Regions from separate parts of the Fundicoccus sp. Sow4_F4 genome, predicted to be linked through region 1. Evidence: a T-box and tRNA genes for the amino acid it is inferred to sense, from the RefSeq annotation. Region 1 holds a T-box; the other regions hold tRNA genes.
What was found. The T-box of region 1 lies ahead of leuS (leucine--tRNA ligase). A T-box ahead of a tRNA ligase gene usually reads a tRNA of that ligase, here a tRNA-Leu.
Positions count from the first base shown of each region.

Region 2: it encodes a tRNA-Leu, which carries the amino acid that the T-box ahead of leuS (leucine--tRNA ligase) is inferred to sense. The anticodon was not compared.
Region 3: it encodes a tRNA-Leu, which carries the amino acid that the T-box ahead of leuS (leucine--tRNA ligase) is inferred to sense. The anticodon was not compared.

Region 1 is NZ_JBQKLQ010000001.1:904,327-906,600, forward strand. Features, by position in the region: gene leuS (leucine--tRNA ligase) at 1-1,347, opposite strand, end outside; T-box leader at 1,412-1,617, opposite strand; gene ACTQ5J_RS04070 (LysM peptidoglycan-binding domain-containing protein) at 1,653-2,274, opposite strand, start outside.
Region 2 is NZ_JBQKLQ010000001.1:39,356-41,629, reverse strand. Features, by position in the region: gene ACTQ5J_RS00240 (hypothetical protein) at 1-360, opposite strand, end outside; tRNA gene ACTQ5J_RS00235 (tRNA-Leu) at 955-1,037, opposite strand; gene ACTQ5J_RS00230 (MerR family transcriptional regulator) at 1,083-1,457, opposite strand; gene ACTQ5J_RS00225 (Tex family protein) at 1,589-2,274, opposite strand, start outside.
Region 3 is NZ_JBQKLQ010000003.1:185,511-187,784, reverse strand. Features, by position in the region: gene ACTQ5J_RS06440 (GNAT family N-acetyltransferase) at 207-761, shown strand; tRNA gene ACTQ5J_RS06435 (tRNA-Leu) at 829-914, shown strand; gene ACTQ5J_RS06430 (LLM class flavin-dependent oxidoreductase) at 1,084-2,148, shown strand.

The sequences.
Region 1 (2,274 bases):
CAGTCTAACTGGTAATTCTTCTTCTGGAACTAAAGTTGTCGTACCATCTTCCCAATGGATGACTGGAATAGGTTCTCCCCAATAACGTTGACGTGAGAACAACCAATCGCGTAAACGATAGTTTACTTGATGTTCACCTTTATTATTGTCTGTTAACCATTCAATCATTTTTGCGATTGCATCATCATTATTCATACCATTGATGAAATCTGAATTAAAATGATTACCGTCTCCAGTATATGCACCAGAACCTTCGGTTTCTCCTTCAATCACTTTGATGATTGGTAATTCATGGGATGTTGCAAATTCAAAATCACGTTCATCATGAGCAGGCACTGCCATTACTGCACCTGTTCCATAAGATGAAAGAACATAGTCCGCAATCCAAATTGGCAATGCTTCGCCAGTAATTGGATGTTCTACATATCCTCCAGTAAATACACCAGACTTCTCTTTGTTTAACGATGTTCTCTCAAGCTCACTTTTTGTTGCAACGGATTTAACATATGCTTCAACTGCTTCTTGCTGCTGGGCTGTTGTCACTTCTTTTACAAGTTCATGTTCTGGTGCTAATACAACATAGCTTGCACCAAATAAGGTATCTGGACGCGTTGTATAAGATTGAACCGATGCATCGTGCCCAATAATTTGGAAGTTAACTAAAGCACCTTCTGATTTACCAATCCAATTTCTTTGCATGGCTTTTAGACTTTCTGGCCAATCTAAATCTTCCAAATCGTCTAATAGTCGTTCCGCATAAGCTGTAATTCTTAGGACCCACTGACGCATCGGACGACGATAAACCGGATGTCCACCACGTTCACTTACACCATCTACAACTTCCTCATTCGAAAGAACCGTTCCTAAGGCCGGACACCAGTTAACAGCAACTTCTTCTTCATAAGCTAAGCCTTTCTCATACATTTTCGAGAAAATCCATTGAGTCCACTTGTAAAATTCTGGATCAGTTGTATTAATTTCTCGGTCCCAATCATAGCTAAAACCAAGCTCTTTAATTTGACGCTTAAAGTTTGCTACGTTTGTCGCAGTAAATTCTGCAGGTGCATTACCCGTATCTAAAGCATATTGCTCTGCTGGTAGACCAAATGCATCCCATCCCATTGGATGTAATACATCATAACCTTGAGCACGCTTCATACGTGCAATTGCATCAGTTGCAGTGTAGCCTTCTGGGTGACCAACGTGTAATCCTTGTCCAGATGGATAAGGGAACATATCTAAAGCATAGAATTTTGGATTCCCTTCTCTTTCTTTAGTTTTAAATGTTTTATTTTCATCCCAATAAGCCTGCCACTTTTTCTCTATTATTCGATGTTGATAAGTCACTATAAAAGCCTCCAGTTAATTTTTTTCAAAACAAAAGCCCTATATCATTTAGCATAACTAAACAATATAGGGCGAATTTTTTCGCGGTACCACCTAAATTTATTATTGTATAAACAATAACCTTAGTACTTTAACGCAGTAAGACGTCTCACTCTACTATTAATTTCAAGTAAGAAACAAGTTAGACGAGTTCAAGATAGATATCTGACTTATTTTCACCAACCATAAGCTCTCTAAACAGATTCTAATTTTACTATTCCTAACGAAGTCATTTATTATATGACTAATATAACAAATTTACTCCCTTAATTCAAGCTGATAACTTGTCCAACTAAGATGTTATTACCGCCATTAATTGCGATTAGTTTATGAACATCTACACCATGTTTTTGAGCGATAGCATATAGTGTTTCGCCTGCTTGAACAACATGTGTCCCTACACTAGATGTATTTTCACTTGGTGCACTTTCGACCGGTGCTGTCTCAACTGGTGTTGTTACTTCAACTTCAGGTGTAGCTACTGGAGTTTCTTGAGTTTCAACTATAGTTTCAACTGGTGTTTGTACAGCAGCTGTTCCAGATACACTCAATACTTGACCAGGATGAATTAAATATCCAGATAAGCCGTTTAGTGATTGTAACTGACTTAATGACATACCATGTTTAGTTGCAATTGCGTATAATGAGTCTCCACGTTGAACTGTATACGTTCCTGAACTTGTAACTGGCGTGCTAGTTTCAGGTGTTGATGGAGTCGTTGGAACAGATGTTTCTGGTGTACTTACCTCAAGTGCAGCTGTTGACGGAGTTGTTGTCGCTCCACTTACTTTCAATGACTGACCTGGATAAATTAAACTACCAGATAAATTATTTAATTCTCTAAGTTGGCTTAATGTCATCCCATGTTTTGATGCAATGGCATAAAGA
Region 2 (2,274 bases), 860 kb from region 1:
GTGAATCGTTTCAAAATCAGCAACTTTTTCAGAAGCCACTTTTTGGTAAATATAAAAACCTTGGCCGTGAGTGCTTTTACCGGTATAAAAACTAACACTAAGCCCGTCCTCGCCCAATGGTATTTCTACTTGAAAACGACTTTCCCCATCCCTTTGATCAAGGTACATTTCCTTAGAGCCTTCTATATCAAACTCCGTCATCACCTGAGTAATCAATCGATTAGTTAGCCCACTCGACGTATGAGGGATTGCCTTTCCTTCATAATTCTCCATCAGCACATTTGGTAAAGTTTGCCCTGATATTCTTGGCAAGCCAATAAAACACAACATTAATATAAATATAATTGAACGTTTCAGCATCCTTCCACCCTCTCTCATTCACTTTCTCTAAGTATCTTTACATTAAATATACTTAAAACTGAACGTATAAAACAAGAAATAAGCCTCTAAATAGGCATATTTAAACAAATTCTCACGCCATATTATCCCAAAAAGTAAATCGGTCAAAATAAACACTCATCACTCTTTAAAAACCAACTATATTTGCCGTTTATTTGAAGCCTAATCACTTAATTTACTCCTTAAGATAAACTATGAGTAAGTTCTAAAAATATGCTCTAATTTCTTCTTGTGGGTGGATGTACAGCAATTAGAAGGTGATTTTAGTATGCCACATTTCACTATAAGGGGTTAAATTTCTAGGTTTGGGAATACTCGATACAGTCTTATTCGATTATAAAGTTTGCTAGAGACATGAAACAGTTAGTCATCACTTAGCTTACATCGTCGCGAAACGCACTACGTTTTCTGAACCAAGAGTCGCCCCCTGGCTCAATAATAAGAATAGTTGGCTTCAGTTTGAGACCTATCAACTAGTTCAATCACTCCTAATGAAATAAAAAACGCCCATGAAGAACTTTATCTTCATGGACGTTTAGATTAGTAGTTATGATATGCGGTCGATGGGATTTGAACCCACACATCCTTTAGGACACCAGCCCCTCAAGCTGGCGCGTCTGCCATTCCGCCACGACCGCAATTTTCAACAACAATATTATTGTAGGGCATCCTGACCTATTTTGTCAATCACTTTCTTCATATAAACGAATTTGCTGACTCAGTTGATGTAAGGCAGTCTCTAATATCTGCTTGCGATAAGCCAGTTCTCTTTGTTCTGAATCGATTGCTTCAATCTCTTGTTTGACTTTTTCCACCCGGCGCAGCAATTTTGTTTTTAACCCCACACTATCCTGATGATCCTGTTTGAGTTCAACAATACTGTCGATAGTTAAGCCCATTGTTCTCAGTTGCAACACGCTTTGCAAAGTCACTTCATCTTTTTCTTCCCATTCGAAGGAATCATTAATGCAGGTAGGATTCAACAAGCCACGTTCGATATAGTAGCGCAAGGCCTCTCTCGAGACGGCATACTTTTGTTCAATATCAGATGTTTTCATAAAATTCTCCTCTTTTCAAAGCACAGAATTTAAGTTGAATCTATTTTACCGCATTGCTTATCAGATTGCACCTCACAATCCAAAAAAAATACTAGTGGATCTTGAAAAATCATGACCACTAGTATACTGAATTAGTTATTTATTTTAGGGAATAAACGTTTCAAACCGATACGACTTTTCGCCTTATCAACAGAAATCACTTCTACTTCAACAATATCTCCAACTGAAACTGCTTCGGAAGGATGCTTAATGAATTTTCTAGATAACTTAGAAATGTGAATTAAGCCGTCTTCTTTTACGCCGATATCCACGAAAGCACCAAAGTCTACTACGTTACGAACCACCCCTTGTAACTGTAGACCTTCATGTAAATCATCCATCGTTAACACGTCTTCACGTAAGATAGGTGCATCCTGGCCATCACGAATATCTGCGCTAGGATTCATTAAGCCATCGATGATATCTTGTAATGATTCCACACCTAAATCAGAATCAAGGGCTAAAGTTTTAACGTCGATTGTCTTTAATTTCTTATTCGCATCGTCTGTACCCAACTCTGATAAGTCAACTTCAGCCATCTTCAGAATCTTCTTAGCATCTTTATAAGTTTCAGGGTGAATACTTGTTTGGTCTAATGGATTCTTCCCATCAAGAATACGTAAGAAACCAACCGCTTGCTCATAAGTTTTAGGTCCTAAACGTTTGACATCTTTAATTTGCGTACGGTTGTCAAAGCGTCCTATTTCATCACGCAAAGCAATAATGTTTTTAGCTGTTGTCGTCGTTAAACCAGAAACGTGTTGTAATAAAGGGACGC
Region 3 (2,274 bases), on a different contig from region 1:
GTCTAGCCGTCGTTCGTTTTCAAACAATGACTAACTCTGAGTTGCCTTATTAAACTAAAAAATCCCCCTCTCCCTGACCCTGAGTTAGGGAGTTTTCTGTGCCAGACTCTACCAGAGTATCAAGAGCGCAATCTGACAATTCGTTTGCTTTCTGCTTCACAAACTGGTATATTATTGGCTAAATAAAAACAAGAAGGGTGACGCCGATGAAGCATTTAGGAACCAAAGAACTAGAATCAGACCGCTTAATTTTAAGACGTTTTACTCTGGCAGATGCCAAAGCCATGTATCATAATTGGGCAAGCGATGATGAAGTCACCCGCTACTTAACTTGGCCAAGTCATGCCTCTCAAGACGTGACCGCAGAAATACTTCAAATATGGGTCAAGGGCTATGACGAAACCACGACTTACTCATGGGCTATCTGTTTAAAATCAGATCCAGACCACCCGATTGGTTCGATCGCTTTAGGTATTAATGATGAGCGACTTGAGGCCATGGAAATTGGCTACGCCTTAGGAAAAGCCTGGTGGCGCCAAGGCTTTATGAGTGAAGCTTTCGAACGACTGATTAAATTTGCTTTCGAAGAACTAGAAATCAATCGTTTAGTGGGTCATCATAGTGTTGAAAATCCTAATTCAGGTCTTGTCATGGAAAAATGCGGCATGCAATATGAAGGCCGAATCCGCCAAAGCGCCTTTGATAATCAAGGGAAATTGATAGATCTATTTCAGTATAGCTTGCTTGCCTCAGATTTATAAAAAGAAGTCGACATGAGTATTGACTATTGCTACGTCACAAGCTAGAATAGTTGAGCACAGTTCTTTTGCCGGGGTGGCGGAACTGGCAGACGCACAGGACTTAAAATCCTGCGGTGAGTGATCACCGTGCCGGTTCGATTCCGGCCCTCGGCATTGCTAACACACTCAGTCTCGTAAGAGATGGGGTGTGTTTTTTTGCACTAAAAAAATAATCAAGGTTTAAAGGCCTAGCCACTGCTGCTTGAAATCTGAAGTTTATGTTCAAGTGTATGTTATAATGTTCAGGAGTCATAAAGACATGAAAAGAAAGAAGGTAGCAAAAATGGGGATGGAAACATATAGAATTGATGAGAGCAAGGGCATGGAGCTGGGGATTTATACATTGGGTGATCATCTACCCAATCCTCATACGGGCCAACGACCTAGCGCCCAAGCCAGATTAAAGGAAATCATCGAGCTGGCTCAATTGACGGAGCAAGCAGGCTTGGATTTCTTTAGTGTAGGTGAAAGTCATCAAGAATACTTTACCACGCAGGCCCATTCGGTCGTGCTGGCGGCGATTGCTCAAGCGACAAAGACGATAAAAATCGCTAGTACTTCAACAATTATTAGTACCTCTGATCCGGTCCGTGTGTACGAGGATTTTGCGACGCTAGATTTAATTTCAGATGGGCGAGCCGAAATTGTGGCTGGTCGTGCGTCGAGGGTCGGTTTGTTTGAATTGCTCGGCTATGATTTGCGAGATTACGAAGAATTATTTGAAGAAAAATTTGATCTGCTCTTACAGATTAATCAACATGAGGTAATTAACTGGGAAGGTAAACACCGTGCCCCTTTAGTCGATGCCCACGTCTTACCACGTCCTAAAAATGGTAGTTTACCGATTTGGCGGGCGGTTGGTGGTTCACCAGCAAGTGCGGTTCGGGCAGGTTTACAAGGGGTTCCAATGTTTTTAGCCACCTTAGGTGGGCCAGCTTCCTCTTTTAAGGTATCTGTTGATGCTTACCGTCAAGCTTTAGTTCACAACAATTATTCAGTCGAAGATTTTCCAGTGTCGATTGCGGGCTGGTTTTATGCCGCAGAAGATTCGCAAACAGCGATGCGTGAGGTCTACCCACATCTAAACGAAGGGATGAAACTGACCAATGGTAGAGGCATGCATAAGCAGGCCTTTGCGCAAGGGGCAGATGTCCGTAGTGTACAGAATATCGGTAGTCCACAACAAATCATTGAGAAGATTTTATATCAACACGAGCAGTTTAATCACCAACGTTACATTGCGCAAATGGATTTTGGCGGGGTGTCGCATCAGCAATTGATGAAAAATGTTGAATTGTTAGGAGACGTGATTGCGCCAGCGGTTAAGAAATATACGCGGAAAAAGTAACGATTTGCTCGCTTAGACAATGTAGAGCCCTATTTTGCTATGGTAAATGAGAGTGAGATAAAATTATGATTAAAAAGTGTTGACATTTATTAAAGGGTGGCTTAGAATAGGAAGTACAAACCAGTA